2 regions of the Pseudoalteromonas sp. SR45-1 genome follow, and region 1 is predicted to be linked to the other one. Evidence: predicted binding sites of a transcription regulator. Region 1 holds the regulator's gene; the other holds the start of a gene.

Region 1 (16,117 bases):
TGGCATAAATCTCGTAATTGAGTTAACTGCTGGCCTTGCTGATTATTAAGCTGGTTGCTTTGCGCCATTAAATCATCAGTATTAACTTCACCCAATAAAAGCACTTTTTGAGTGGCAATAAATTGATTGTGAGGTTGGTTTAAAAAGCGTTTTAAAAAAGCCGGCCATGCTTCGTTTGCACCGCCATTTCCTAAGTTTGCTTTTGGGCCGATATCTTCGCAAATACCCAGAAGTACATAGCGGATACCAAATTGAGCAGCGTCAACAAGTGCTTGTTGCAGGTTTACTTGGGTGTCGAGCAAGGCCATTGATTGCCATGCTTTTTTCTCATTTGCGCGGGTAGAGCAAAGTGTTCTAACCGCGCTTTCATCATATACTTTTAAATGGGAAGTCACGTTATACTTCTACAACTTCCAACTCTAATTCTTCTGCAGATAAAACAATGCCTGTGCTATCAGCATAAATAAAGTCGTCATCAAAAAATGATACCCCAGCAAAGTTAACGCCTATAGCATCTTCACCAGCACCTTCGCTGTCGGCTGCAACAGGGATTGAAGCAATTGCTTGAATGCCTAAATCAAGCTCTTCAAGCTCATCAACGTGGCGTACTGCGCCGTAAACAACAATACCATTCCAGTTGTTTTCAAGTGCTAGCTCAGCCAGTTCAATGTCGATTAGTGCGCGACGAGTTGAGCCGCCACCATCAATAAGAAGTACTAGGTCTGTACCATCTTGAGAAAGTAATTCGCGGATGAGTTCATTATTTTCAAAACATTTAACCGTTTTAATGCGGCCACCAAAGCTGTGTCGACCACCAAAGTTGATGAACATAGGCTCTAGCACGTCAACCACGTCAGCAAAGTGGTCGCATAAATCAGAAGTGCTGTAATCCATTATTTTATCCTCAAAAGGTACATTAATTTATATCTCAGTATACCCTCCTTATAAGCAATAACAACGACTTAATCGCAGTAAATTTAGGCAAAATAAGCGCTAAATCATTAATCGCAATAATAGTGTATTAAAAGCGTCACTCAATTGTTATTTACAACACATAAGCTAAATCGGTGTTCATATGTTATGCGATGAGGGATGGTGATGAATAATAATATGCTTAAAAAGGTAACTCAGATAGATGAGCAATTATTTTTAACTTTGTTTAATTGCAATTCACCGAGGTGGTTTAAAACAATGGCCTTTGGTTTGTCTAAAAGCGGTGATGGTGGGCTTTATATATTAATATGCTTAGCAGTGTGGTGGCTTAGTAATAATGAACAGCACCAATTATTGCCTGTCACTATATTAATTGGTTTTGCTATAGAAAGACCTATTTACCTACTAGCTAAAAATAGATTTGCTCGGATCCGTCCATGCGACTGCTTAGTAACAAATGCCTATATAGTACCAAGCGATAAATTTAGTTTACCATCGGGTCACAGTGCTGCAGCCTTTTTAGTGGCAATTATATTAAGCCATTTTTTCCCAGAATATGCATTACTACTATTTAGTTGGGCTACCGGCGTTGCTATGTCTCGTGTGGTATTGGGTGTGCACTTTCCTGCTGATATTATAATAGGCGCAACGATTGGTAGTTTTTGTGGTTTATTTGCGTTAGCACTCGTGGTGCCTGCATGAAAATATTGTATGGAGTACAAGGTACCGGTAATGGTCATATAACGCGCGCTCGGGTTATGGCAAGCTGCTTTAATAAGCTCGGTATTGATGTTGATTATGTGTTTTCAGGGCGCGCAAATAAAGATTACTTTGATATGCACGAATTCTCAGATTATAAAGCGTATCGTGGTTTGTCGTTTAGCACTGAAAATGGGCAAGTTAAAAATTTAAAAACACTTAAAAACATGCGAATTTGTAAGTTGGTGAGTGATATAAAATCGCTTGAGATAAAACAGTACGATTTTGTACTTAACGACTTTGAGCCTGTGACAGCATGGGCTGCAAAACGGGCAGGTATACCCGTTATTGGCATTAGTCACCAAGCAGCATTTTTGTCAGATAACGTACCTATGTTTGGTCGTGGCGTACTGAGAAAATCACTTATCAAGCATTATGCACCAGCGACTACCTACTTAGGCGTGCACTGGCAACCATTTGCAAATAATATAATACCGCCTTTTATTGCTCATCATAATCACGACAACCCTGTAGCAGTAATGAACAAGGTATTGGTATATTTACCTTTCGAAAACTTAGATAGCGTTGTTGATTATTTAAAAGACTTTCCCGAAAAAGAATTTTATTGCTATCACCCAAATGCCAGCAATCAGTCTTTTGGACATATACATTTACGAGCCCCTTCACGTTCTGGCTTTTTAAACGACTTAGCAAACACAAGTGGCGTTATTGGTAATGCGGGATTTGAGCTTGCCAGTGAAGCGCTTAAGTTAGGTAAAAAGTTACTATTAAAGCCTTTAGATGGTCAGTTTGAGCAAGCAGCAAATGCACAAACTTTATTTGCCATGGGCATGGCGCATGTTATGAACTATTTAAACCCACAAGCCCTTGATGATTGGAATAGCGCGCCGCAAAACAAGCAAATAAATTACCCCAGCGATCCCGCGCCTTTAATTGATTGGTTGGTTAAACAACAATGGAATAACACACAATCGTTACATAAAGGTTTGTGGGATAGTGTCGCCTTATAGCCATCACATTTAAACTGTTTAGAATTACCAATAATAAAAAGTTAAATTAATTAGTCGCTGTTGATCTATTAGCTATAATACAAATGCATATTTAAAAAAGGCGTTAGCGATGAATTTTTTACAAAACTTAACAATTAAACGACGTTTACAACTAAACGCAGTCGTTGTTGGTTTAGCAATGGTGGTCCTTTTATGCGTGATTATTTTTGAATCACGTACAACCTTGAGCTTAAACAAGACTATTCAATTAGCAGAAGAGCTCAACGTACATGCATTAGCATTGCGTAAACATGAAAAAAACTTTTTGTTTTATAAACAAGAAGACGCGTTAACTGCATTTGAAACGGATTTTGAGCAGTTAAGTGATAAAGTAAAAAAGTTACAACAGTTAATGGCTAACCAAAGTATCGCACAGGAGCAGGTCCAGCGCTTTGAGCAACTAATAAATAGCTATAATAATGATTTTGAAACTGTTGTTAAGCTTCAAAAAGAGATTGGTTTAACCCCGACCGACGGGTTATATGGCAAGCTTAGAAGCTCGGTTCATGAAGTTGAGCAACTATTAAAAGAGCAGCAAAATTACCAACTGCTGTCGTCAATGCTGCAACTAAGACGCTCAGAAAAAGATTTCATGCTGAGATTTGATATTAAGTACCTAGGGCGTTTTAATGAGGGAATTAATACATTTAAGCAGCAGGTAGCTGCAGCACAGCTGCCAAGCGACTATAAAGCACAAATTAATCCTTTGATTGATATATACCAAAGCGAATTTCAAACACTTGTGCAGGCGCAAACTAAGCTAGGGCTAGATCTTGAGTCAGGCGCACTTGGAGTAATGCGTGACAGTGTAGATAAAAGCGACGCCATTGTTTCTAAAATCGTTAAAGACACTAAGTTACAAGTAGAGCAAAGTGTAGAGCAGGCTCAATTTTTAGCTATTTTGGTATTTGTGATTGCAGGTGTGATTGTATTAGCACTCGTTTATTTTACAAGCCACTCCATTATTGTACCTATTGAGCGGGTTTATCACACCATTAACGATATTCGTCGTAATAATGATTTGAGCGTGATGATAGAGCAAACTGGTAAAGACGAAATTACCACCATGACGGTCGACTTTAATAGCTTAATAGGCGATTTTAAGAACTTAATTAACGAAGTTAATGGTGCTTTAAACACGCTTAATGTAGCAACAGAGCATTTATCACAAAGTACCGCAGCAACAAGCTCTGGTATGCAAGAGCAACTACATGAAGCCGACATGGTTGCAACGGCAGCCACCGAAATGCAGGCGACGATTCAGGATATTTCACATAATACTGAGGCGGCTGCGAAAAAAGCAGAGTCAACAAATTTAAGTGCACAACAAGGGCGTAGTGAAGTAGATTCTACCGTTAAGCACATTAGGGCCCTATCTGATTCGCTGGGGAATGCATCAAATGTAGTGTCGCAACTTGAAAAAGATGGTGAAACAATTGGTTCAGTGCTTGATGTAATTCGAGGAATTGCAGATCAAACAAATTTACTTGCACTTAATGCGGCAATAGAAGCGGCCCGTGCTGGTGAGTATGGTCGTGGTTTTGCTGTTGTTGCAGATGAGGTTCGTTCATTAGCAAAGCGTACTCAAGAGTCTACAAGTGAGATTGAAGGTATTATAAGTACCTTACAGCAGCGTACTCAAGAAGTGGTGAGTATTATGCACAAATGTCGCTCTCAAGGTGATGAAAGTGCCTCGCAAGCAATTAAAGCAGGTGAGCTATTAGGCGCAATTACTGAAGATGTACAAACAATAATGGAAATGAGCTCTCAAATAGCAGTTGCTATTGATGAGCAAAGCCAAGTGGCATCAGAGGTTAATAAAAATGTAGTAAGAATTCGCGATATTGCACAAGACGCAACTGAACATGCTGCTAACAATGCGCAAACAAGTGAAGAGGTCTCTGAGCAGGCTCGCGTTCTGTTCACTGCAATTGATAAATTTAAGGTTTAATAACGCTTAATAGAACGGGCCTATAAAGTTTAAGGAACAAATTTTATAGGCACGCTATCTTTACTTTTTTCGTGTTCAGTTACCCGCGCTAAATATTCACTCCACAATGTATCTTGTTGCTGTTGTAGTTTTTCAAAGTAGCGCCAGCTAAATAGTCCGCTGTTATGGCCATCGTCAAAATCTAAACGAAGTGCGTAATGCCCAACAGGTACAATACTTTTTATTCCTACAGCTTGCTTATTAAGTACTAGCTTCATTGGGCCAGAGCCATGGCCCTGCACTTCAGCTGAAGGGGAGTGTACACGTAAAAACTCACAGCCAAATACAGCTTTACTGTCATCATCAAAGTAAACATCTAGATTTTTACTTACACTGTGGTAATGCACTTTTGTTACGTGTTTCATTTAATATATCCCATTAAAAAGCCCCCAATCTGGAGGCTTTTAGTATAACGTTTATATTCGTTTTATAGAATAAAGCGGCTTAAGTCTTCATCTTCAACAAGTGCACCTAAGTGTTTTTCAACGTAAGCGGCGTCGATTACTAATGACGAGCCGGCTTTTTCAGAAGCATCGTATGAAATTTCTTCCATCAATCTTTCCATTACAGTGTGTAGACGACGAGCACCGATGTTTTCGGTTTTCTCGTTAACTTGCCAAGCTGCTTTGGCAATACGCTCAATTGCATCGTCGCTAAACTCAATCGATACCTGCTCAGTTTTAAGCAGCTCTCGTTGTTGCTCGGTAAGCGATGCATGAGGCTCTGTAAGGATGCGTTTAAAGTCATCTGCAGTAAGTGCTTCAAGTTCTACTCGAATCGGTAAGCGGCCCTGTAGCTCTGGGATCATATCTGATGGCTTTGCCATCTGAAACGCACCAGAGGCAATAAACAGCATATGGTCAGTTTTAACCATTCCGTGCTTAGTATTTACAGTTGAACCTTCAATTAGCGGTAGTAAGTCGCGCTGAACACCTTCTCGGCTCACATCTGGACCTGAAGAATCGCCGCGCTTACAAATTTTGTCTATTTCATCAATAAACACAATACCGTTTTGCTCTACTGCAAAAATAGCTTGTTCTTTTAGCTCTTCAGGATTTACTAATTTAGCGGCTTCTTCTTCCGTTAATAGTTTGAAGGCTTCTTTGATTTTTAGTTTACGCTTAGTGCGCTTATCGCCGCCCATGTTTTGAAACATGCTTTGTAGCTGGTTGGTCATATCTTCCATACCAGGAGGCGCCATAATTTCTACGTTTGGTTGTGCTTGTGCTAAATCGATTTCAATTTCTTTATCATCTAGCTGACCTTCACGTAGCTTTTTACGGAACGCTTGGCGAGTTGATGAGTTATCATCACGCTGCGTTTCGCCGTATTGATCTTTCGCTGGTGGTAAAAGGGCATCTAAAATGCGCTCTTCTGCTGCTTCTTCGGCGCGATGTTTAAATTTCTTAGTCTGCTGTTCGCGAGTCATTTTAATTGATACATCGACTAAATCGCGGATGATAGTCTCAACTTCTTTACCAACATAGCCAACTTCAGTGAACTTAGTCGCTTCTACTTTAATAAAGGGTGCGTTAGCAAGTTTTGCTAATCGGCGGGCAATTTCTGTTTTACCTACACCGGTTGGACCAATCATTAAAATGTTTTTTGGTGTTACTTCGCTGCGTAAATCTTCTTTGAGTTGCATGCGGCGCCAGCGGTTACGAAGTGCGATAGCCACTGCTTTTTTTGCTTTAGCCTGACCTATAATGTGCTGATCTAGCTCGTGAACAATTTCTCTTGGGGTCATATCAGACATGATAGTTCCTATTATAATTCTTCGATTGTTTGGAAGTTATTAGTAAATACGCAGATGTTGCCTGCAATAGTTAAGCTTTTCTCTACTATTTCACGAGCGCTTAAATCTGTATTTTCTAAAAGGGCGGTTGCAGCTGATTGTGCAAAGTTACCACCACTGCCAATTGCAATTAGGTCGTTTTCAGGTTGAACCACATCGCCATTACCGGTAATAATTAAAGAGGCTGTTTCGTCTGCTACAGCGAGCAGCGCTTCGAGTTTTCGAAGTGCACGGTCGCTGCGCCAATCTTTAGCCATTTCTACTGCGGCTTTAGTTAGGTTTCCTTGGTGCATTTCTAATTTGCTTTCAAAGCGTTCGAAAAGAGTGAAGGCATCAGCAGTACCGCCGGCAAAACCAGCGATTACTTTGCCATTATAAAGACGTCGAACTTTACGGGCGTTGCCCTTCATTACGGTATTACCAAGAGACACTTGGCCATCGCCGCCAATTACAACCTTGTCGCCACGGCGTACACTTACGATAGTAGTCATGTTATTCCTCATCATCGAGCTGCAGAGGCAACTCGTAAAAAACGATTATGAAGAGGTTATATGGGTGAATGGTTTATTTTCAAGTCCAGCCCCAAATTCCGCAGCCGACTATTTTTACACGTTTAAGTTTGTTTTTATCACTTTCGGCTTGGCGTTTGGTTTTATATGGGCCTAAGCGCACTTTATACCAAGTACCATTGCTGCCTTCAGCCTGTTTTATTTCAGAAATGAGGCCTGCAAATGCTATTTTAGCTTTTAGCGATTCCGCTTGTGCGTGGGTTTTAAACGAACCACACTGCATAACGTAAGGACCTTTTTGCTCAAGTTCTTTCACTTCAACTTGAATCTCGTGGTTTCTAATTTCTTTAATAAACTCTGGTGTGCGTGGAATAACCACTTCTACTTTTGCGGGCGCAGTGGGGTTTGCTTGTTTTTCGACAAGTTTTGGATCTGCATTACTTTTTATAAACCATAATGTATAAGCAAAACCACCGACGAGTAAGATGGCTATGACAGCTAAAAGAATAGGAAATGGTTTTTTAGCGGGTGCGTTTTTTTTACTGTTTCTGCCTGCAGGCTTTTTGTTAATGTAATCGTGCTGTGCCATGGTGTTATTTTGGCCTTAACCTAAATCATGTCTATAGGGTCTACGTCTAAGCTCCAGCGTACTTTTTGTGCAAGTTTACTTGAACTTAAATAATCAACCATTTGCGCAAGGTACTGATGTAATATGCGGCGATCTTGCGCTTGAATATGTAATTGAAAACGATACATACCTGCGACTTTTTCAAGTGGAGCAGGGATCGGACCGAGCAATTGTATACCAGATACCCCATTCACAGGAACCAAATCCGTCAAAAAATCGACGACTAGCTTAATGCTGTGTCCTTGTGCACGGACAATAGCCATATTTGTAATGGGTGGTAAGTCTGCATCATCGCGTTCACTCAGTGCAAAGCGAGCAAAGTCTTGGTAACCATTATTAACTAAGTCTTGTAAAAGCGGGTGTTCTGGAAAGTGTGTTTGTAATAATACTTGGCCAGGTTCCCCTGAACGCCCAGCTCGCCCCGCGACCTGAGTAACTAACTGTGCTAAATGCTCTGTCGCCCTAAAGTCGCATGAGTATAAACCGCTATCTACGTCTAAAATTATAACAAGGCTTACATCTGCAAAGTGATGGCCTTTGGCAAGCATTTGTGTGCCAACTAAAATGCGTGCACCGCCTAGGTTTATTTCATCTAGTGCTTTTTCAAGGCTGCCTTTACGGCGAGTTGAATCGCGGTCTATGCGAGTAACGGGTGTATCTGGAAACTCGGTCGATAAAAACTCTTCAATTTGCTCTGTACCTTTGCCATTTGGAAATATTTGCGTACTTCCACAATCAGGACATTGGTGAGGAACAGGGTATTGATCGCCACAGTGATGACAAATCATTTGCCCAATCGCTTTATGAAATGTGGCGCTGGTACTGCAGCGTTTACATTCACTTAGCCAGCCACATTCATGGCAAATAAGAGTGGGTGAAAAACCTCGGCGATTTAAAAAAACCATAACCTGTTTACCGCGATTTAAGTGTTGGCGCATAGTTGCAAGGCTTGCATGTGCAATACCTGCTTGGTCGGGTTGGCCTTTCATATCGAGTAACTTAAATTGGTTATCTGTCGCAGTTTGCGCGCGCTCGGTTAAACTTAGTAGCTGATATTTGTTATTAATTGCTTTGTGAAGTGTTTCAAGTGCGGGTGTAGCACTGCCTAATATAAGTGGTATTTTATGCTGAAAAGCTCTGTATGCGGCCAAATCACGAGCATGGTAACGAAGGGTATCTTGTTGCTTAAATGATGAATCGTGCTCTTCATCGACAACTATCATACCGAGTTTTAAAAATGGCAGAAAAATACTCGAACGTGTGCCTATAACTATTGCACAACTGCCTTTTTCGCAAAAACGCCATGTTTGCAATCGCTCGTTGTCGGTAAGGGCTGAATGCCAAAGCATAATGGGTGTATCAGGAAAGCGGCGACGAAAACGGTTTACAGTTTGTGGCGTTAAGCCTATTTCTGGCACTAATACTAATGCTTGCTCGCCACGTTTTAATACTTCTTCTAGGCACTGTAAATACACTTCTGTTTTACCACTGCCAGTTACGCCCTCTAATAAAAAGCTGCTAAATCCATTGCTTTGATTTATTGCTGTACAGGCAACCGCTTGTTCTTTATTAAGTACAGGTTTACTACCGACAGTTGGTGCAACGCTTTGCCATTGGTTATCGTGTTCAATAGTTTGCGTAATGAGTTCTTTATCTATTAGGCTATCTATTGTTTTTTTACTAAAGCCAAGAGCTTTTAATTCGGTTAACGATGATTTCCCCGATTGCGACAACTGCTTTAATAAATTGAGTTGTGTTTTGGCTTTTAATGACGGTACTTTTGAGCCTTTTTCTGTCAGAGCAACCATGTTAATACTGGTTTTATCTGGCGATTCACCTTGGCGAAGTGCACTCGGTAGCGCTATGTGAATAGTTTCGCCTAAGGGATAGCAATAATAGCGGGCAGTAAAGCTAAGGAGTTCTAAATGTTGGGCACTTAAAATAGGGGTGTCGTCTATTACCTCTATAATATTCTTAATTTTATTTAAAGGGACGTCGGTACTGTTTTTAATGCCCAGAACAACAGCCACTTTTTTTTGATTACCAAAAGGCACTAAAACCCGCATGCCCGGAAGTATTGGGGTTGATAAGCCACTGAGCTGCTCTTCTATTTTATAATCAAAGGTGCGTGGAAGCGGGACTTTAATAGCAACTTCAACAAAACTCATAACAACTCAACCCGTAAAATTAATGCTGTAATGTACTAAAAATACCGCTAAAAACCTACTAGCAATAGTACTTGAGAAAGAGATTGTTCACTTTTTTAGCGAAAAGATAAATAAATACTTGTGCAGGGGAAGGTTGTTGGATAAAATCCGCCACCAACAAATTTGTTTTAACGACGTATGGTGCCAGACTTCGGGTTTGGAGAGCGATGCGGCCTTAACTAGAGGTTCCTATGAAAGAAGGTATTCACCCTAAGTACGAAGTAATTTCTGCAACATGTTCATGCGGAAACAAATTCGAAACTAGCTCAACTCTTTGTAAAGACATTCACTTAGACGTATGTTCTGCGTGTCACCCGTTTTACACTGGTAAGCAAAAGATTTTAGACACTGGCGGCCGTGTTGATCGCTTCAACAAGCGCTTCGGTGCACTTAGCAGCAAGAAGTAATTATTGCTGTTTAGTTAAAAAAAGCACCTTAGGGTGCTTTTTTTGTGTCTAAAATTTACCACTTCTTATCTTATTTAGCTTGCTCGAGCTACATCACACCTTGCATAACTATTTCCTATTCTTATTCTGAGTATGCATAAACCTTTACAGACAAATCGATAGATATTCTCTATATTTTAAATAGTACAAATTTTAACTAGGTTGATAAAAGTAGCTAACGTGGGCTTATCTGTTTTTAAAGTAGTGTAGTAGGCTGTTATTTTAAGTTTATGATGATCCGTTAAACATACATTTTTTTAATATTGTAATAGACATAAACGCACCTCAAAACTTACTTTTTTGATGAATTTTTATTTATCAAATGTTTATATAATCCTGCAAAGTTACTGAAAAACCTCTTAAAATTAAAGGATATAGCATATAACAGGATAGACCTGATATTGCTTGGAATTTAAAAATAATAAGGGTATCGTACCCCAAGACTCCACCTCTCACTTTAACTTAAATTGCAGGATACCATCGCGTTATGTCTGACTTTCGTGAACAAGCACTACATTATCACTCACATCCCGTACCTGGTAAAATTAGCATTGAGCTAACAAAACCAGCTGAAACAGTTCAAGACTTAGCCCTAGCTTATAGCCCAGGTGTCGCTGAGCCTGTACGTGAAATTGCCGCAGATCCTGCAAATGCATATAAATATACCGGTAAAGGTAACATGGTTGCGGTTATCACTAATGGTACTGCAATTTTGGGCTTGGGTAATTTAGGTCCTTTAGCGTCTAAACCCGTAATGGAAGGCAAGGCGTTATTGTTTAAACGTTTTGCAGGGCTTGATTCTATTGATATTGAAGTAAAGCACAAAACAACAGAAGACTTTATTAACACGGTGGCCAATATTGCTGACACATTCGGTGGTATTAACCTTGAAGATATTAAAGCACCAGAGTGTTTTGAAATTGAAAAAGCATTAATAGAGCGTTGTAGCATTCCTGTTTTTCATGACGACCAACACGGCACCGCCATTGTTACGGCTGCCGGCATGTTAAATGCGCTAGAAGTACAAGGTAAATCAATTGAAGATGCAATAATTGTATGTTTAGGTGCAGGCGCTGCTGCAGTTGCGTGTATGGAACTGTTAATTAAGTGTGGTGCACTGCGTGAACACATTTATATGCTTGACCGCAAAGGTGTTATTCATACTCGTCGCGATGATTTAAACGAATATAAACAGCTTTTTGCTAACAATACCGATAAACGCACATTGCAAGATGTAATTGCAGATGCTGATGTGTTTGTTGGTGTTTCGGGTCCTAACTTGTTAGCTGCCGAAGATTTAAAACTAATGGCAGAAAAGCCGGTCGTGTTTGCATGTTCAAACCCAGATCCAGAGATCGATCCTGCACTTGCACACGGCGCACGCAATGATTTAATTATGGCAACAGGGCGCTCTGATTACCCTAACCAAGTAAATAATGTTTTATGTTTTCCGTTTATTTTCCGTGGTGCACTTGATGTACGTGCAAGCGCGATTAACGATGAAATGAAAATTGCTGCAGTTGAGGCTATTCGTAGTATTGCCAAAGAGCCTGTACCTGCAGAAGTTTTAAAAGCCGCAGGCGTAGATAAGCTAGAGTTTGGTGCGCAGTATATTATTCCAAAACCAATGGATCCGCGTTTACTACCGCGTATAGCTAAAGCTGTAGCACTTGCTGCGGTAGAGTCGGGTGTTGCGCAAATTGACTTGCCTGAAAACTATATGGCGTAATATATAACGCTTAAACAAAAAAACCTCAGCAATGCTGAGGTTTTTTGATTAAAAAGGTAATGATTTATTCTTCGTTTAAAATAGGCACTTCTAAACCCATTTCTTGCATTATCTTTTTAACTTCTTCTGGTACTTTTTCTGCGTTGTCTTTACGTAGGTCATCGTCATTTGGTAAAGGTTGACCAGTAAATGCATGCAAAAACGCCTCACATAGCAATTCACTATTTGTTGCATGGCGAAGGTTGTTGATTTGACGACGCGTACGCTCATCCGTTAAAACTTTTAATACATTTAGTGGGATCGAAACGGTGATCTTTTTAACTTGCTCTGATTTTTTCCCGTGTTCTGCGTATGGGTGAATATACTCACCATTCCATTTAGCCATAAGATGTATCGTTGCCTCAGATTATTAATTTCTCACACGGTATAAAAAGCGTGTAAATATGCGTGAAATTCTATCGATTTAAAAAAGATAGTCAAATAATAGATACCGATCTATCTTAATAAGCCTATTTGGAATGTAAAAATAAGCTCACTTTTGTGAGCTAAAATGTGATACTAGCAAACGCCTTACCTAACTTTAGCCATCTAGAGCTTTAAAATACTTTGACTTATTAAAACGGATAACTTACTCTTTTAGACGTCTAAACATCCAAATTAATCAGGTGACGAATATGAGCGAAAAAAACAAAGCGACCATTGCTGTACGTAACGGCGTTGATGCTGATAAACATCATGGTGCAGTGGTGCCGCCAATTTATTTATCAACGACTTATTCGTTTGCCGACTTTGATACTAAGCGTGAGTATGATTATGGCCGCAGTGGTAACCCTAATCGTGATATTTTAGCAGAGACGCTTGCTAAGCTTGAAGGTGGCGCTCGTGGCATAATTACGGCCACTGGTATGGCTGCCGTGCATTTAGCTACTCAGCTACTTAACAGTGACGACACGTTAGTAATTCCACATGATTGTTATGGTGGAAGCTATCGTTTATTTACATCGTTACAAAAACGCGGACTATTGAAGCTTGAAGTATTAGATTTAACAAAAGAAGAAAGCCTTCAACAAATTTTAGCAATTAAACCTAAGCTTATTTGGATAGAGACTCCAAGTAACCCAGTACTTCGTTTAACCGATATTAAAGCGGTTACCGATGTTGCTAAGCAATGCGGTGCATTGGTTGCCGCAGATAACACGTTTTTGTCTCCTGCCTTACAAAACCCTATTAAGTTTGGTGTAGATATTGTGGTGCATTCAACTACTAAATATATTAACGGGCACTCAGATGTAGTGGGCGGCGCTGTTATTGCTGCAACACAAGAGCTTGGTGATGAGCTTGCTTGGTGGGCAAATAATATTGGTATTACGGGCGCCCCTTTTGATAGTTATTTAACGCTTCGTGGTCTACGTACTTTAAATGTGCGCTTAAGGCAGCACCAAGAAAATGCGCTAGCAATAGCTGAGTACCTTGAAAGTTCCAATTTTGTAAGCCAAGTTTACTATCCTGGACTTGAGTCGCATCCTCAACATGAACTTGCTAAAGCACAACAACTTGGCTTTGGTGGCATGGTTAGTTTTGATATTAAAGGCGATATAAACGACGCGGCAGAATTTTTAACTAGCCTTAAAACGTTTAGTTTAGCTGAGTCACTAGGTGGCGTAGAGAGCTTAATTTGTCACCCTGCAACTATGACGCACGCAGGTATGGAGGCAAAGGCACGTTTAGAAGCGGGTGTGGGCGATACGCTTATTCGTATTTCGGTTGGGATTGAAGATATACACGATTTAATAGCTGACTTTAAACGAGTATTTGAACTTGTAAAACCAGGGCAAAATAAAAATGTTGGCCGTGTAGGCAAAGGTGCTGGCACTTCTGGTGGAAACGTTAAATTAAGTGCAGCCCGTCCAGCGCTTTGGTAATTAATACCAATCCGCAATAATACCTAATCAATTTGAGGGATTAAACCGCACGATAACATCGTTAAAAATTCCTAATATAGAACAACTAAATAACGAAATTTTTGCCTTGTTATCGATACGGTTTTCTTACCTCAAAATAGACAACTTAATTAAGCGAATTGGTATAAATATGGTCAATTGTGTACATAAATTTGGTGGTTCAAGCTTAAGCTCTAGTGAGCGCTATCAAAGCGTAGCTAAAATAATTATTGGGCATACTCAGCCGGGCGACTGTGTTGTGGTATCTGCTGCAGGTAAAACTACAGATACACTTGTGTCGTTGTGGCAAAGTTATCAACTGCAAGACACGCAAGCTGTCGCTGATATTTTACTGCAGTTAAATAACCATCAAAGCGATTTAATTGAGCAGTTATTACAAGCTGATTTAAAGCGCTGCGCACTTAGAACACTAAATACCGAGCTTAGTAATATTGCAGAACTTGCTCAAGCTGAGCAGCTAAAAGAGGCTGCGTTACTTGCGCATGGGGAACTGTGGTCAGCACGTTTACTCGCTACTTATTTACAGCAGCTAAATATTGAGGCGTGTGCTCAAGATGCCCGTAGTCTTTTTACCTTAAACGATGGTGAATTAATGCATGCGCAAAATGCGCAGCAATGTCGACAGTCAATTTTACCTAATAAGATAAATATTGTTACTGGGTTTATTGCCGCCGATACGAAAGGTGAGACCGTAACACTTGGACGCAACGGTAGCGATTATAGTGCAACACTACTTGCAAATTACTGTGATGCTAAGCAGGTATGTATTTGGACCGATACACAGGGTGTGTTTAGCACTGATCCTCGAAAGGTAAAAAAGGCGATTAAGTACGGCAAAATTTGTCGCGGACAAGCTAATTTATTAGCTCGTTTGGGTAACCCTGTATTACATGCAAAAACACTATCGCCACTTAAAAACAGCGATATTAAGCTAGCTGTTCGTAGTAGTTTTGATGTGCAAGCAAGCCCAACAGATATAGTAAAAGAAGGTTCAGCAAAGAAAAAGCGCTTTATAACCACGCTGCAAAATGTTGATTTGTTAATGGTTGAAGGATTAAGTGAAGGTGAGGTCGCAAGCGTTAGTCAGCTTATTCAGCATAGCCTTCATCATTTTAACCATAATGGTGAAGTGTATTTAGTAGTACCGGCTGCACAAACATATCAAGTTATTAATTACTTTGCTGGTAGAGCTAATATTAGTGAGTCAAATTTAAATGGCTGTGCAATTGTTGCCCCTGAGCAAGACGTTAGCGTACTAAAACTGCAAGCTTTAGAGGTATTAGCTGAGCAGACTATAAAACCGCGTTTTGTGCATCAAGATAATGGTTATGTTTTATTACTAACAGACCAATTTATAGATAGCGATATACAAAGCGTCTTACACGATAAGCTAATCAATAAAGGCCAAGAAATAGCCGTTATAGTTGCGGGCCTTGGCAATGTAGGCGATGCTTTTATTGAGCAGTTATCGGCACAATTTGAGCGTTTATCAGGCGACTTTAGTATTAAATTGGTAGCGCTGGTTCGCTCTAAACATATGTTATTTAATGCAAGTGGCATAAATATATCGCAATGGAAAACTCAATGGCAGCATGAGGCGAATAGCTATGAAACTGCGGATTTACTTAATGCGATAAGCGAGCTTGACTACGAACATAAAGTGTTAATTGATATTACTGCAAGTGAGCAGTTTAGCTTTTTATATACAGATTTTGTAGACAGAGATTGTCATTTAATTAGTGCTAACAAATATGCAGGTACAGCACCGACTTCTTGGTATAAAGCACTTCGTAGTAACCTTGGCGAACGTAATTTACATTGGCGATATAATACAAGTGTAGGCGCAGGCTTACCTATCAATTTTGCTTTGGCTGATTTGCAAAATAGTGGTGATAAAATTACGCGTATTGAAGGCGTGTTCTCGGGTACGCTTTCGTGGTTATGTAGTAAGTATGATGGTACCACTGCTTTTTCTGAGTTGGTATTAGAAGCTCAGAAAATGGGGTTCACAGAGCCTGACCCTCGCGAGGATTTATCTGGACGAGATATGCAGCGTAAGTTACTTATTTTAGCCCGAGAGTTAGGTATAGAGCTTGAGCTTGATGATATTAGCTTATCGGCATTAATGCCCGGCGATCTTGTGCTAGGAA
Region 2 (16,117 bases), on a different contig from region 1:
CCAGCTAAACGAAGTAGCTCTGTCATGCGCGCTACTATGTAAGGCTGAGAAATTGTTTGCCCTTGCCCAATAGGGAGCGCTGTATTTTCATAGGCTTTGTGTTTTAGCACATCATCTATAAAAATATGGCGCGGAATATCAGCTATAGCACTAAGTACTTGCGTATCTTCAACACCTTCACGCTTTAGTAAGTCAGAAAGCGCTTTAGCACTGCGGGTATAATTAGCGAGCACGATTAATCTCCAAATCGGCTAACCATTCTCCTACTGCCTTTAAGCTATCTTTAGCTGTCATATCAACACTCAGTGGCGTAACTGAGGCATAGCCATTATTGATTGCGTAAAAGTCGGTGCCTTCACCAGCATCGCTTTCGGTGCCAAGCGATCCGTACCAATAAATATCACGCCCCCAAGGATCGGTTTGTTTCGTCATCGTTTCAGCTTTATGACGAGCACCTAAACGTGTTACTTGCACCCCTTTTAATTCACTTAATGGAATATCTGGCACATTAATATTTATTATTTGATCTTTTGGAAGCGGATGCGAAGCCAAGCCTTTAATAATATTTACGGTAACAGCAGCGGCTGTTTCAAAATGATCGCCATTATGTGAGCAAAGCGATACCGCAATTGCAGGCAGACCTAAATGGCGACCTTCAGTTGCAGCGGCAACAGTACCGGAATAAAGCGTGTCATCACCCAAATTGGCACCATGGTTAATACCTGCAACAACTAGATCTGGCTTTTCATCAGCTAGCTGATTTACACCTAAATGTACACAATCAGTGGGTGTGCCATTAACTGACATAAAACCATTTTCGAGTGTAGTCGCTCGTAGCGGGTTCATAAGTGTTAAAGAATTACTCGCACCACTACAGTTGCGATCAGGTGCAACAAGGGTTACATCTGCAATTTGTATAAGCGCCTGATATAAAACCGCAATGCCTTTGGCATTTACGCCATCATCGTTACTTAACAGTATCTTCATTTATGCCATTATCCTTTTCTTTGCGCTCTCGAGGGCTAGCATCAGTGTAATCCACCAGCTCACGTAATAATGCGGTTGCAAAACACCCTTTTGGCAAACCAAAGCTTAGTTTTAGTGTGGTTTCATCAAGTGTTTCAACGGTTAAGTTTTGTGGAATTAAGCGCAGCATTCGGCGCTCATTTTTAAGGCCTAACTCACCTAAACCATCACACCATGTTTGGAAAGGTGCAAGCCATATTTTTTCTTGTTCGGTTAAGCCTTTTTCGCTTTTTCCCACCATAGGTGCCGACATCATAATATCGCCGGTAGCTAATCGCTCTATGTTTTCGTCATTAATTGCATCTTCAAAAAATGCATTGCTGCCGCTGAGCATAAATACTTCACGGTGCATTGTTTTAGCTAAACCATGCTCTTTTACACGTAAGCTCACTAACTGATTAAATACATGCGATCGTGCTGCTGAAATAATAATACCGCGCAACTTTTTATCGCGAATACGCTCACCGGCAAACATTTTTTCAGCCATAACTAAGTTATGACCGCCATGCCCAAAGCGCTGTTCGCCAAAGTAATTAGGCACACCTGCGCGTACTGCGTTAATACGACATAAAATATCAAGAGGGTTGGTTACGTTACGAAGCGCAATAGTAAATTTATTACCTTTGTGGCAGCCCGTACGTAACTTACGGTCGTGGCGCTGTTGCGACACAATAAAAATACTCTCACTATTTAAATCACTAAAATCGATAGGCTTTTTAATTGGTACTTTTACACTAAACCACTGCGAGCACACGCCGTGGCGATCTTTCATGCCTGCATAGCTTACGTCTCGCGGTGAAACACCCGCACGCTGTGCAATTAGCTTTGCAACGTATTGCGTGTTTTCGCCTTTTTTAACCACCTGCAAACACACGTGTTCGCCACTGCCGGTAAATTCTATACCTAAGTCTTCATCAACCATAAAGTCTTCAGCTGTGGTTTTAAAATCAGCTTTAGAAAGTGGTGCACCGTATAAATAATTTAAATCGCTCATGCGTTTTTTGTACTCGCAAGCTCTTTACTCATAATAACCACCGCATGGCTCGAAATACCTTCTTTGCGCCCTTCAAAGCCTAGCTTTTCGGTAGTAGTGGCTTTAACGTTAATTTGGCTAAGGTCGCAATTTAAATCGCTGGCTAAATTAGCGCGCATAGCTTGAATATGTGGCAACATTTTTGGTGCCTGAGCAACAATAGTCACATCGCCATTACCAAGTACATAACCTTGTTCTTTAGCTAAGCCCACCACATGGCGAAGTAAAATACGGCTATCGATATTTTCATACTCGCTTGCCGTATCGGGAAAGTGCTTACCAATATCACCCATTGCAAGTGAGCCTAAAATAGCATCGCATAATGCATGAATAGCAACATCACCATCTGAGTGCGCTAAAAAGCCCTGTGGGTAATCAATTTTTTCACCACAAATAGTTAACGGGCCTTCGCCGCCAAATTTATGTACGTCAAAACCATGGCCAATTCGTATCATAATCCACTCTCGTTTTGTTGTTTATGTAATAAAAACCCAGCCAGGTCTAAATCCTCTGGCGTGGTTATTTTAATATTATCGCTACGACCTGCTACAAGCTTAACCGGTTTACCCGCCCACTCAATTGCACTGGCTTCATCGGTAATAGTAGCCCCACTTGCTAATGCGTTTTGCAGTGCATTTTTAAGCTCGTCATATTTAAAAAACTGCGGGGTAAGTGCTTGCCATAAATCATCTCGCGGCACAGTTTGTAGGGCATGAGTGTGGCCGCGTTTTATAGTGTCTTTTACTTTGCTAGCTAAAATACCGCCTTCATCAGCGTTAATGCATTCATCAATTAAACGTTCTATATCACTGATATTAACTAATGGACGAGCAGCATCATGCACCAATACCCATGTAGGTGGGTTAGGCGCTAAAAAAAGCAAGCTATTGAGCACCGAGTCGGCTCGCTCTTTTCCGCCACTGGCTCGCACAATGCGATTATCAAGCAGTGGGAGTTCGTCAAAATAGGGGTCGCTGTCGCTAAGGGCAACAACAATAGTGCGTAATTGAGGTAATTGAGAAAGTTTAGCTAAGGTGTGTTCTAAAATGGTTTTACCGGCTAATTGTATATATTGCTTAGGCGCATTGTGCTGCATTCTACTGCCAACACCCGCAGCAGGTACAATTGCTGCAATAGTCTGTTTATTTGTCATATTGTTTGCCCGGTAAAACACGAATAAATGTTTCGTCCGGTTTAATCATTCCCAATTCGTTGCGTGCACGCTCTTCAATGCCTTCTTGGCCAAGCTTTAAGTCTTCAATATCTGCTTTAAGTACTTTATTACGTTTAATGAGTTTTTCGTTGGTTTGATGATGCGACGTTACTGCACCTTTTAGTCGTGTGTAGTCTTGTAAACCATTATGACCAAACCATAACCTGTATTGTACAAACAGTGCTAAGCACAGTAAGCCAACTTGAAAAATACGCATTTAACACTCCTTATTTTAAATTCCAAATACCTTAACTTTAATACGCTAAGGGGCGCTTTAAATTGCGCCAATTAATACTACCCGCTAAAAGCATTTCGCGTAGTGATAAAACACGCGGCATACAACGCTTCGAAAATTGCCACTGATGCCCGCAACATGCAGCGGTTAAACTCACTTTACTTGGCTTTATTAGCTGAGCATTTTGCTGCTCTAGCCCATTTCCTAAAAAATCAAACCAACCAAGCTCGTTACAATGCAGCTTATTTTCGCCTAACTGATCGATACTGTCTATTCTAAGACGCACCTGATCGTAGCCATGCAATATAACGGGCACAATAAGCCCCACTTTGGCATACGTTTGATAAAAAAGTTCATTAGCTTGAACATTCACATCGGGTGGGGTCGGTTTTTGCTTTTCAAGCCACGTACCATTTTGTGCATCAAGCGTAAAAGGCGTGTCACCATTGGCAACTAACGTTGCCGCTCGCTCAATATAATAAGGTAGGCTTTTTAACTGGCGGCGCAGTTTATCGGCATTAGGCTCTGCAACTAATCGCTGAACCTCACGCTGATAAAACGCATTGCACAATTGTGCATACAACACTTTTTGTGCATCAGTTTGCCAAATTTCAACTTGCTGTTGAGCACCAAGTGACTGATTTTTAGCGACCAAAAGCTGTACTCAAAAATATTCAGGTAAATGTTTTATAACACAGTATTGAATGTTTTTTAAGCGCAGCGCACTATTTTAAGCGCTTGGCTTTTCACCTAATTTTGCTTTACCTGATTCTAAAAATTGCACAACCGTATTACGCTTTTTACCAATCAATAAACTGCCATCAGCTAAAAACATAAAGTTTTGCCAATTGCGTTTAAATACATCAAACGTCGTTTCGATAATATTATCGCGTGCCATACAAAAATAAACCGTGGTGTTAGCTTCCCAATCTAAAAACGTTAAGATTGCTTCTGGTGGTAACGCATCGCCATTTTCCCACGCATCTTGCCAATCTACTTCTTGGCTAAAGCTTTTTTCTTGACCACACCAATCGGTGTCTTCAAAAAAATCAGGGTGATCAAATTCACGGCTCACCATGGTTGTCCAAAGTACGGCTGCGCGCTCGTCGCTCATAGGCTTTATTTTTGCTGCGTCTTCATCAGATACAGGTAAATCTTTGTGGCGAAAAACCCACGCCTTTTTGTAATCATCTAAAGAAATATAGTTCATAGTATTGGCAAATTAGTTAACATTAAAAGTGCAGAGCCAAATTATACAAGAGATCAAAACATGACTACAGCAATAAAACCACTTTCCCTAAAACCAGGCATATACCAACACTACAAAGGCCCGCAATATAAAGTTATTCATGTTGCCACCCATAGCGAAACCGAGGAACAGCTTGTGATTTACCAAGCACTTTATGGTGAATTTGGTATATGGGCGCGCCCACTTAGTATGTTTTTAGAAACTGTTGAAAAAGAAGGTGAGGTCATACAGCGTTTTGCTTATATTGGACCTGCTGCTTAACTATGGCATTATAACAAAATAACTTACTGCTCAGACCAGACAAGGGTACACCGTGCAATTTAATTCAACTGACAATTACATAGCGAGTAGCGCACTTAAACAAGCTGTAAATGCTGCCATTATGCTCGAAAAACCACTTTTAATTAAAGGCGAACCTGGCACAGGTAAAACCATGCTGGCTGAGGAGTTGGCTAAAAGCTTAGATACCACGCTTATTCAGTGGCATATAAAATCGACTACTAAAGCGCAGCAAGGTTTATACGAGTACGACGCGGTTTCGCGCCTGCGCGACAGCCAACTAGGTGACGAGCGTGTACACAATATTGGCAACTACATCGTTAAAGGTAAGCTTTGGCAGGCATTTACGTATGCAGAGCTTAACGGCAAACGCCCAGTGCTTTTAATTGATGAAATAGACAAAGCCGACATAGAGTTCCCAAACGACTTACTACTTGAGCTCGATAAAATGGAGTTTCATGTTTATGAGACTAACGAGCGCATTGTCGCAAAAGAGCGCCCTATTGTGATCATCACATCAAATAACGAAAAAGAATTGCCGGACGCATTTTTACGCCGCTGCTTTTTTCATTATATTGATTTTCCTAGCAGCGACGAAATGCAGCAAATTATTGACGTGCACTACCCTAACGTTAAACAGGATTTAGTACGCCAAGCACTTGAAGTGTTTTTTAACCTGCGCGAAGCAAACGGCCTTAAAAAGAAACCTTCCACCAGCGAATTACTCGATTGGTTAAAGCTTTTAATGGCTGAAGACATAGACGCTAAAACACTGCACGACAAAGCGCAAAAAGGCGGATTAATGCCAATGTTTGGCGCCTTACTTAAAAACGAGCAAGATATAAGCCTAATCGAAAAACTCGCCTTTATGAGCCGCCGTTAAGATGTTGATTGCGTTTTTCTTCAAACTGCGTGAATACCGCCTACCTGTAAGCCTGCGCGAATTACTCGATTTAATTAACGCCTTAAAAAAAGGCGTTATATTTGCCGACGTAGACGCCTTTTACCATTTAGCACGCACCATAATGGTAAAAGACGAAACGCACTTTGATCGATTCGACAAAGCCTTTAGCGACTACTTTAGCGGTATTGCCGACCTTGATTTGCTCGAGAGCTTAAAGCAACAGCACAACCTACCTGAAGATTGGCTACGTAAAGAGTTTGAAAAACACCTAAGCGATGAAGAAAAAGCCCAACTAAAAGCCATGGGCGGGCTCGACGAGCTTATGAAAACCCTAAAAGAGCGTTTAGAAGAGCAACAAAAACGCCACGCTGGCGGCAATAAATGGGTGGGCACTGGCGGCACATCACCTTTTGGTGCATACGGCTATAACCCAGAAGGTGTGCGTATAGGGCAAGACGGCAACCGTAACCGCCAAGCAGTAAAAGTGTGGGATAAACGAGAATACAAAAACCTCGACACCGACAGAGAAATTAGTTCGCGCACAGTTAAACTCGCCCTTAAAAAGTTACGAAAGTTCGCCCGCACAGGCGCAAGCGACACGCTAGATTTAAACGAGACTATTCGCGCTACTGCAAAACAAGGCGGCATGCTTGATGTAAAAATGGCGCCCGAGCGCCACAATGCAGTAAAAGTATTGATGCTATTTGATATTGGCGGCTCAATGGATGACTACATTCATACCTGCGAAGAGCTATTTAGCGCCGCCCACAGCGAATTTAAACACCTAGAGTTTTACTACTTTCATAACTGTTTATACGAGCACGTTTGGCAAGACAACGCGCGCCGCCATTCAAACGTGATTGACACCATGACGCTGATTAATAAATTTACCAGCGACTACAAAGTAATATTTGTCGGTGATGCCACTATGGGCCCATATGAAATAACCTACCCTGGCGGCTCGGTAGAACACTACAACGAAGAGCCCGGCAGTGCATGGTTATCACGTGTCACAAACCACTTTGATAAAGTCGCCTGGCTCAACCCACAACCCGTTGAACACTGGCCATACTATCAATCGATTGGCTTTATAAAAGAGCTAATGAACAACCGCATGTATGCGTTGAGTTTAGATGGGATAAGTAGAGCGATAAAAGAGCTGAGTTAAAGTGAATAATAGAAATATATTAAAATTAATTTTGTTTGCATCACTTATTATAAATTTGGTTTTTATTACTATCTTTATAAGTGACTCTAAAAAGAATAAAAGCATTTATTTATTAGCAAGCAATGTTGAAGCTAAATGCTTGAATGATTGGAAATCACAAGACTCTAGGGTGCCTTTTATTACCTCTCATCAAATTTTAGGACCAGATCCTTTTACTGAGTATAACCTTTTAGAGCTGGGAGGTTATGATCAGTCAACATCTTTCACATACGAATTCTCAGCATGTTTTAAAGATAAATTTTCTACAGTAAGAACAATTGCAGAGATGAAATATGCTATTGATTTCATGGGTAAGCAATCAAAAAATGTTGGATTTTATAAATTACCAAATTCTGACGAAATTATTGTTTACTCAAATGAGTAACAATTAGGCTAGATTGGCTAAACTCACAACTCGTCGAGCAGTGGCTGCACTACCAATCAATTGGCTTTATAAAAAAGCTAATGAACAACCGCATGTATGCGCTTAGTTTAGATGGGATAAGTAGAGCGATAAAAGGGCTGAGTTAAATTTTGACTCAGCTATATTTGTATTAGAGTAGTTTGAATCATCAATTTAAAAAGTAATAGTAGCTTTAGTTATTTACATCAAAAAGAAATACCAACATTACAATTATCTGCAACACATCCAGATAACTCTGAAGAACCTCCATCAGGAAAAGTTACTTTTAAATAATCACCATTAGCTTCAAAATAGAAGCCTGCAAAAACCATATCCAGACGCGAAACCAAAATATCACACTGCTCAGTGATAGTTAGTACAAGATGTATTTTTCGATGCCTTTCTCTAATAGTTATACAAGGGCCTTTAACTTCTACATCCCAGAGAGAAGAATTAGCTTTCCACTCATTATCTTTAATTTCTAGTGAGACTTCTCCATTAGAGTCTGTAAATAGACCAGATAGCAAAAATGGTTGACCTAAGTACTCTGGTTTTTTTAATTGAAATAATGGGTAATTTGCAACTTGAATAGGGATTTTACAGTTGCTTAACTTGACACCACCAAAAATTAAAGAAGGATTACGCTCTGGGAAATCAAAAAACTCATTAGAGTAACCTTGTTGTAAACACTTTGGCATCCGCATTGCTAATTTTACACGTGACTTTGACCACATTTTTGTAGTTACCTTTGAATGGCATTGAGGACATAGGAGGGTCATATTAGCCGGGTCATGTTTATTTGCATCTTTAAACTCAGGATCTACATGTTCATATTGAATTATTCCTAATCCACAAATAACACACCCGAACCCACAGTGCTGACGAATCTCTCGCTTTATTTCTGCTGGAATTACTCTACTCAAACCAAACTTATTAACTTCCATATTATTCTGATCCAGTTAAATTATTATATTAAAGACATTTTATTTTTTCTGTAGAATTTTATTTACTTAATAAACTTACACATTCCTAATCCTAAAACATCTCCATCACGCTTTACATAACCATATTGTGTATAAAAACTTTCTTTACCGTGAGCACTTAATAAAGCTATTGTAGCGCCATTAGAGCAGGTGTTGCTTAGGTAGTCTTCAATGTGGGTCATAACTAAATGACCTATGCCTTGTTTTTGATAGCTTGGCGCAACAATTACATCTTGAATATAAAAATACATTGCGCCATCACCGATTATTCTACCAGTACCTATCAACTTATCGATGTGGTACACGGCAACCCAAAACAATGAATTTTCGATGCTTGCTTTTAATGTTTTATCGTCAGGGTTTTGCCACTTTGCTTGTGCGCGTAAATTAGTAAATTCATCCAGTGCTGGAGCTGAATATTCAACCTTATATTCCATAACATCCCCTACTCACTTTTGAAGCCCTTTACTCATAAACAAGCTGTACGGATCTAACTCATAATCACCAAACGGTTCGCACTCTTTAAAACCAAATTGAGTGTAAAGCTTTTGTGCGGGCAAAAATGCCTTTGCCGTGCCGGTCTCTAAGCTTAACTTTTTGTAACCTCGCAAAGTTGCTTGCTCAATAATATGCGTGAGCAATTTAGCAGCGATGCCTTGGCGTAAATAGTTGCTTGAGGTGCGCATTGATTTAATTTCGCCATGAGTGGCATCGAGCGCTTTTAATGCGCCAACACCCGCTAAATTATTATCAATCCATAAGCTATAAAAGATTATATCGGGCTGAGTGAGTTTGCTCACATCAAGTGCATGTACGCTCTCAACAGGTGAGTGCTTTAGCATATCGTTATGATGCGCATGTAGTAGTTTTATAACGTGTGGGTTTGAAAGCTCACCTATTCTAATATCCATTTATACCTCGTTTAATCCTAGAATTTAATGCTTTAGGGCTTTAATGAAAACCCTAAAGTAAGTGGCTCTATTTAGGCTGCTAGTTTCCATACTACAAACGCAACAGCAAAGCCTACTAAATACACTAAACCTAACCACGTTAAACTACGTAATAGCACGCTGTGCTTTATAGCAGGCTCTGAGCGCACAAGGCTAAAGTTAAGCCATGCAAAAACGGGGGTGGTAACAAACGAAAGTGTCATTGCAAACGTAAGCATTGGACCAAGGGCTGATTTAAAGAATAAAATAACGGCCATGCCAGCTAGTGCTTGCAGTACAAGCCAAATATTTAGGCTGTGTTTTGATTGCTTAAAGCCAAGTAGTTTATGAGATTCGTTAAGCGTGCGGGCGTAGCCATCTAGCACGGTAAGTGTAGTGCCAAACATACATAAAAAGGCGATTGCTGATACAAGCGGCCTTGCCCACTCGCCTATTGTTAATGCGTACATATCAATAAGCTGCTTGGCAAACGCGACACCGCCGAGTTCTATACTACTGGTTTGCCCGTACTGCACTAATACACCTAAGCTAAAAAATACCAAGGCTAAGCCAGCTGTAAGCCAGTAACCTACGTTAAAATCGAACAAGCCTTGGCTTTTAGAAACTGTTTGCTGCGCTTGTTTTTCTTTTAGCCATAAAGAACTTAATGCAGATATTTCGATAGGGGCTGGCATCCAACCCATTAAAGCCACCATAAAGCTCAGCATAGCCAGCTCGTAAGGTGATGGGCCAACATAGTCAGCAGGCGCCATTGGGCCATTACTAAACGCGATAACTAACGCAATAACGGTAGCCAGCGTTAATAACCCCATTATGCCTTTGGCCACACTGTCGAGCGCTTTAAAGTGCCCTAACAATAATATGGCTAAGCACACTCCTAATAATATCCAACATAGCAGTGTTACTTCTATCACTACGGGCAACGCGTAATGCAGTAAGCTTGCAGTAAGTAGTAATACGCCAGCGGTATTAACTACGGCGGCTACAATGTTTAAACCGATAAAACTGTAAAAATAAAACGGGCCTTTACTTTTATAGCCCTCCACTAGGCTATTTTTAGTCGCGAGTGTGTATTCCATACCAAAGCGAAAAAACGGGTACTTTAAAACATTAACAACCAGTATTAGCCAAAATAGTTGCCAGCCAAATATTGCCCCAGCTTGCGTAGAGGCAACTAAGTGAGAACCGCCAATAGCGGCTGTTGCCATGAGTATTCCAGGTCCAAGCGCACCTAGTCGAGACTTCCATACTGCTTTTGTTGTGTGCATTAATTTCTCAAAATATGTGTGTTATACGCTGCTTTTATTAATTTTTTTGATTAATAAACTGCAAGAACGCATAACTTACCTAAATTACAGGCAATAAAAAAGAGCCATACGGCTCTTTTTTACAATACTTTGTGACTAAATTTTATTTAAGATCCATCTCTTGGATGATCTCGTGTGCGATTTCAGGTGTAGTGCTAACAGGCTTTTCGTGTAAGTTTGCTTTTATCTGCCCTTTTCGATGTTTTAGTGCCGCATCGAGTTTTTTAGCTGCGCTTGCAATGGCAGGGTACATAACTTCGTTTTCCCCTTTTACCGATATGCGCGTGCCTTCGTAATTAGTGCTAATTTCAGCTTGGATTTTATGATGCTCTTTAGACAAAATAATATCGAGTGCAATAAGCGATGGAAAGTGGCTCTCGATTTTTGAAAATTTTTCGTTGATGTGCTCTCTAATAGAGTCAGTAACTTCAACATGGTGACCAGAAAGATTAATTTTCATAGGGTATCCTTTTATTTGTTACCTCATAAATAGTATTGGGGGCTATTTAGATTAACACAAGGAAAAAAGAGAGATATTTGAGGTTTATTTGCGGTTTTTGGTGATTTAAATCATGCGTTGTGCAAAGTTTATGCAAAGCCCATAGTGCATGGGCTTTCAGACGTCTAGCTGTATTGATTAATCTGTGTACGAACAACAGTAGTCAGCAAAATCAGATACTTTTACTTTAAAGCTTACATTTGCATCAACATTAAACGATTCACCTGCGTTAAATGTTTTCCACTCACTTGCCCCTGGTAATAAAATATCCCATTGGCCAGCTAAAAGCTCCATGCATTCTTTTTGGTTTGTATCAAAAACAAACTCACCAGGTTGCATAAAGCCTAAAGTTTTCGCTTCGCCATCACCTAAAATAACGGTACGGCTCGACACTTTTCCGTCAAAATATACATTGGCTTTTTTTACTACACTTACGTTATCGAACTTTGGCATTTTTAGCTCCTGCTATTAATTTAAGATTTTTATTTATAAATTTTATCGCACTACCTTGCCTGATAGCTTACTTTCTTGCAAGGAAAGCAGCATTGTTCAAGGTGAAGTTGCTTCATGTTAGGGCATAAAAAAACCCGCAACATGTGCGGGTTTTTCAATTACTTACTTTATTTAATCAAAGCGATTAAAAAAGCTCGTTTGCTTTGCTTACAATGTTTGCCACTGTAAAACCAAAGTGCTCAAACAGCTCACCAGCAGGTGCCGACTCACCAAAGGTAGTCATACCTACTACTGCGCCATTTAGACCTACGTACTTGTACCAGTAGTCAGCAATACCTGCTTCTACTGCTACGCGGCGTGTAACAGATGCCGGTAATACGCTTTCTTTATACTCTGCGCTTTGATCTTCAAAGGCATCAGTACATGGCATAGATACAACACGTACCTTTTTACCTTGGCTGCGTAGCTCAGTTGCTGAATCTTGTGCTAGTTGCACTTCAGAACCCGTTGCAATTAAAATAATTTCAGGATTGCCGTCACAGCTAAGGATGTAACCACCCTTTTTAACATCGCTTAATTGCTGTGCGTCACGCGCTTGTTGCTCAAGACCTTGGCGAGTAAAGATTAACGATGTAGGACCGTCTTTACGCTCAATAGCTTGTTGCCATGCAATTGCCGACTCAACTTGGTCACATGGGCGCCAGTTGTATAAGTTAGGCGTTAAACGCATGCTTGCAATTTGCTCTACTGGTTGGTGAGTTGGACCATCTTCACCTAAACCGATTGAATCGTGCGTGTATACAAAAATGCTTGGTTGCTTCATTAATGCAGCCATACGTACGGCATTTTTTGCATATTCAACAAACATTAAGAACGTAGCACCGTAAGGAATAAAGCCTTTATGAAGGGCAATACCATTCATAATTGCCGACATACCAAACTCACGTACACCGTAGTAAATGTAGTTACCGCTTGCATCGTCGTGTGTTAAACCTTTAGAGCCATCCCAAATTGTTAAGTTTGAGCCTGCTAAATCGGCTGAGCCACCCATAAATTCTGGTAATAACGGACCAAATGCGTTTAATGCATTTTGCGATGCTTTACGAGACGCTGGGTTTGCAGGGTTTGCTTGTAATTGCTCAATGTACGCTTGAGATTTTTCAGCCCAATCGCCAGGCAGTTCGTTATTAATACGACGCTTATATTCAGCTGCAAGCTCTGGGTATGCTTTTGCGTATGCTGCAAATTTTTCGTCCCAGCTTGATTCAAGCTGCTGACCTTTTTCTTTGCTATCCCATTGTGCGTAAATATCATCAGGAATTTCGAACGCATCGCCAGTCCAACCTAAGAATTCGCGAGACGCTTTAATTTCGTCATCACCTAGTGGTGCACCGTGACAATCGTGGCTACCAGATTTATTAGGTGAGCCGTAACCAATAATTGTTTTACAACAAATTAGTGATGGTTTATCGGTAACACTTTTAGCTTCTGCAATTGCAGCACTTATAGCATCGCTGTCGTGGCCATCAACACCACTAATTACATGCCAACCGTATGCTTTAAAGCGAGCTGGCGTGTCATCTGTAAACCAACCTTCTACTTCACCATCGATTGAAATGCCGTTGTCATCCCAAAATGCAACAAGTTTACCCAGACCTAATGTGCCTGCAAGTGAACCAGCTTCATGAGAAATACCTTCCATAAGGCAGCCATCGCCCATAAATGCATAGGTAAAGTGATCAACAATATCGTGACCTTCGCGGTTAAACTGTGCAGCAAGTGCTTTTTCGGCAATTGCCATACCTACGGCATTTGTGATCCCTTGACCTAATGGACCCGTAGTAGTTTCGATTCCTGGTGCGTAACCATATTCTGGATGACCTGGTGTTTTAGAATGCATTTGACGGAAGTTTTTAATTTCGTCCAGTGGTAAGTCGTAACCACTTAGATGCAATAGAGAATAGATAAGCATTGAACCGTGGCCGTTTGAAAGAATAAATCTGTCACGGTCAGCCCACTCTGGATTTGTTGGGTTGTGTTTTAGATAATCGCGCCATAATACTTCTGCGATATCAGCCATGCCCATAGGGGCTCCAGGGTGACCAGATTTGGCCTTTTGTACTGCGTCCATTGACAAGACGCGAATAGCATTTGCAAGTTCTTTGCGAGATGGCATGAATTCTCCTACCTTTATGTGTATTTGCGCGGGTATTTATGTGTTTGTTTATGCACCCAAGTAACTTGGGTTTGTTTATATCGACCATTCTTACTTATTGTGGGGGCTGTGTGCAATTAAAAACCCTATAAAAGTGAGGCATTATGAATATTTTTTAAGACCAAAAAGTTATTAGTAATTTTATTTAGACGTCTAGGCGTAAAAACACTATGCAAGGTGTTTTGTTTTCGATAAAATACGCCCCTTAATTTTTTAGCGCTAATACCGACGTTTGTGAAGCGCAATATTTGTGAGCAGAATTACAATGGCAAAACATTTATTTACTTCTGAATCAGTTTCTGAAGGTCATCCGGATAAAATCGCCGATCAAATCTCTGATGCGGTACTTGATGCTATCCTAGAGCAAGACTCTCATGCCCGTGTTGCGTGCGAAACTTACGTAAAAACAGGTATGGTTATGGTTGGTGGTGAAATCACTACTAGCGCATGGGTTGATATTGAAGAAATTACACGTAAAACAGTACGTGAAATTGGCTACACGCATTCAGACATGGGTTTCGATGCAGATTCATGTGCAATTTTAAACACTATTGGTAAACAGTCTCCTGACATTAACCAAGGTGTTGACCGTACTAGCCCAGAAGAACAAGGTGCTGGCGACCAAGGTCTTATGTTTGGTTACGCATGTAACGAAACAGAAGTACTAATGCCTGCGCCAATTACTTACTCACACCGTTTAGTACAGCGCCAAGCGCAAGTACGTAAAAGCGGCGAGCTTAACTGGTTACGTCCAGATGCAAAATCTCAAGTTACTTTTGCATACGAAAATGGTAAGCCAGTAGGTATTGATGCAGTAGTACTATCTACTCAGCACAGCGAAGACATTTCGCAAAAAGATTTAGTAGAAGCGGTGATGGAGACTATCATCAAGCCGGTACTTCCTGCAGAGCTTATTACAAGCGCGACTAAATTTTTCATTAACCCAACGGGTCGCTTTGTAATTGGCGGACCAATGGGCGATTGTGGTTTAACAGGTCGTAAAATCATCGTTGATACATACGGTGGTATGGCTCGTCACGGTGGTGGTGCTTTCTCTGGTAAAGATCCATCAAAAGTTGACCGCTCAGCTGCATACGCTGCACGTTACGTTGCTAAAAACGTAGTTGCGGCTGGCCTTGCTGATAAATGTGAATTACAAGTTTCTTACGCAATCGGTGTTGCAGAGCCTACATCTATCAGCGTTGAAACGTTTGGTACAAGCAAGTTAGAAGAAAGCCGTTTAATCGAACTTATTCGTGAACACTTTGACCTGCGCCCTTACGGCTTAATTCAAATGCTTGATTTAGAGCGCCCTATCTACCTTCCTACAGCGGCTTACGGCCACTTTGGTCGTGACGAATTCCCTTGGGAACGTACAGATAAAGCTGATGCACTTCGTGCAGCTGCTGGCCTTTAAGCTAAAAGTGTTGAAGTAAATTAAAAACGGCCCTTAATAGGGCCGTTTTTGTATCTAAAACTTATCAGTTACATTGTTTGTAGTACGTCTACAAAATAACTATAAAATCAACCTCGAATTCTTTTGTACTTTAGGTATATACTCATTTCATTATAAAAGCTTTAGGGATAGTTAAATGGCCGATAACTTTCGCGTTATATTTGCAGGACTTGCCGATAACGTTGACATAAAAACAGCGTGCGCAAACTTAGCTGCAAAATTAAAAACGTCAGATGAAAAAGTAGCTCTTTTTTTTAAAGGTAAGCCGCTGTTTGCGCCAAGCGATAAAGACAAAGCGTTAAAACAGACTAAGTTATTAGCAAGCCTAGGTATTAAAAGTAAGCTGCAAGCTGTTTCAAATGCGATTCAAAATAGCTCCCCCGCAGCTGCAAATAACAACCAACGTGATGAACGTATTTTTGATGCACTTGATTACATCACTAGCAGCTTAATACGCCTTGAAGAAAAGCTAGATGAGCTAGAGCAACGCCTTCCTGAAGCTCAATTAAATACACCAGACGAAAGTGTAGACGAATGGCAAAATGACGACCTAATGCTAGATGAGGATTTAGCGACTCCTAAAAAACGCAGTAACTTACTTTTATATTCATTGATTGCAACTGCCACCATTTTGCTAGTCGTACTGGCTGTTTTTTTAATTTTTCCCGATTTATTCTCTTTTTAAAAATGGCTAATTAGTTTAAT

What was found. The regulator MetJ, encoded in region 1, represses methionine synthesis genes. The targets are predictions, from matches to a motif close to TAGACGTCTAGACGTCTA.
Region 2: metK (methionine adenosyltransferase) is a predicted target of MetJ. The motif match lies at 14,103-14,120, and genes of this name have one in related genera.

The regions. Positions count from the first base shown of each region.
Region 1 is NZ_JACJDR010000008.1:141,909-158,025, reverse strand. Features, by position in the region: gene H5089_RS10255 (formimidoylglutamase) at 1-395, opposite strand, end outside; gene rraA (ribonuclease E activity regulator RraA) at 397-894, opposite strand; gene H5089_RS10245 (phosphatase PAP2 family protein) at 1,096-1,635, shown strand; gene H5089_RS10240 (MJ1255/VC2487 family glycosyltransferase) at 1,632-2,663, shown strand; gene H5089_RS10235 (methyl-accepting chemotaxis protein) at 2,773-4,653, shown strand; gene H5089_RS10230 (gamma-butyrobetaine hydroxylase-like domain-containing protein) at 4,683-5,057, opposite strand; gene hslU (HslU--HslV peptidase ATPase subunit) at 5,120-6,448, opposite strand; gene hslV (ATP-dependent protease subunit HslV) at 6,460-6,978, opposite strand; gene H5089_RS10215 (SPOR domain-containing protein) at 7,058-7,585, opposite strand; gene priA (primosomal protein N') at 7,606-9,792, opposite strand; gene rpmE (50S ribosomal protein L31) at 10,023-10,238, shown strand; gene H5089_RS10200 (malic enzyme-like NAD(P)-binding protein) at 10,765-12,006, shown strand; gene metJ (met regulon transcriptional regulator MetJ) at 12,071-12,391, opposite strand; gene metB (cystathionine gamma-synthase) at 12,681-13,928, shown strand; gene metL (bifunctional aspartate kinase/homoserine dehydrogenase II) at 14,098-16,117, shown strand, end outside.
Region 2 is NZ_JACJDR010000010.1:114,775-130,891, forward strand. Features, by position in the region: gene H5089_RS11920 (protein-L-isoaspartate(D-aspartate) O-methyltransferase) at 1-233, opposite strand, end outside; gene surE (5'/3'-nucleotidase SurE) at 223-987, opposite strand; gene truD (tRNA pseudouridine(13) synthase TruD) at 968-2,020, opposite strand; gene ispF (2-C-methyl-D-erythritol 2,4-cyclodiphosphate synthase) at 2,017-2,514, opposite strand; gene ispD (2-C-methyl-D-erythritol 4-phosphate cytidylyltransferase) at 2,511-3,212, opposite strand; gene ftsB (cell division protein FtsB) at 3,202-3,489, opposite strand; gene H5089_RS11950 (hypothetical protein) at 3,527-4,162, opposite strand; gene H5089_RS11955 (DUF2947 domain-containing protein) at 4,238-4,717, opposite strand; gene H5089_RS11960 (DUF1653 domain-containing protein) at 4,778-5,017, shown strand; gene H5089_RS11965 (MoxR family ATPase) at 5,070-5,918, shown strand; gene H5089_RS11970 (VWA domain-containing protein) at 5,920-7,107, shown strand; gene H5089_RS11975 (hypothetical protein) at 7,109-7,531, shown strand; gene H5089_RS11980 (HNH endonuclease) at 7,756-8,493, opposite strand; gene H5089_RS11985 (GNAT family N-acetyltransferase) at 8,556-8,969, opposite strand; gene H5089_RS11990 (GNAT family N-acetyltransferase) at 8,982-9,443, opposite strand; gene H5089_RS11995 (NRAMP family divalent metal transporter) at 9,515-10,690, opposite strand; gene hpf (ribosome hibernation-promoting factor, HPF/YfiA family) at 10,893-11,249, opposite strand; gene H5089_RS12005 (pyrimidine/purine nucleoside phosphorylase) at 11,427-11,741, opposite strand; gene tkt (transketolase) at 11,926-13,917, opposite strand; gene metK (methionine adenosyltransferase) at 14,222-15,373, shown strand; gene H5089_RS12020 (hypothetical protein) at 15,549-16,097, shown strand; gene H5089_RS12025 (5-formyltetrahydrofolate cyclo-ligase) at 16,116-16,117, shown strand, end outside.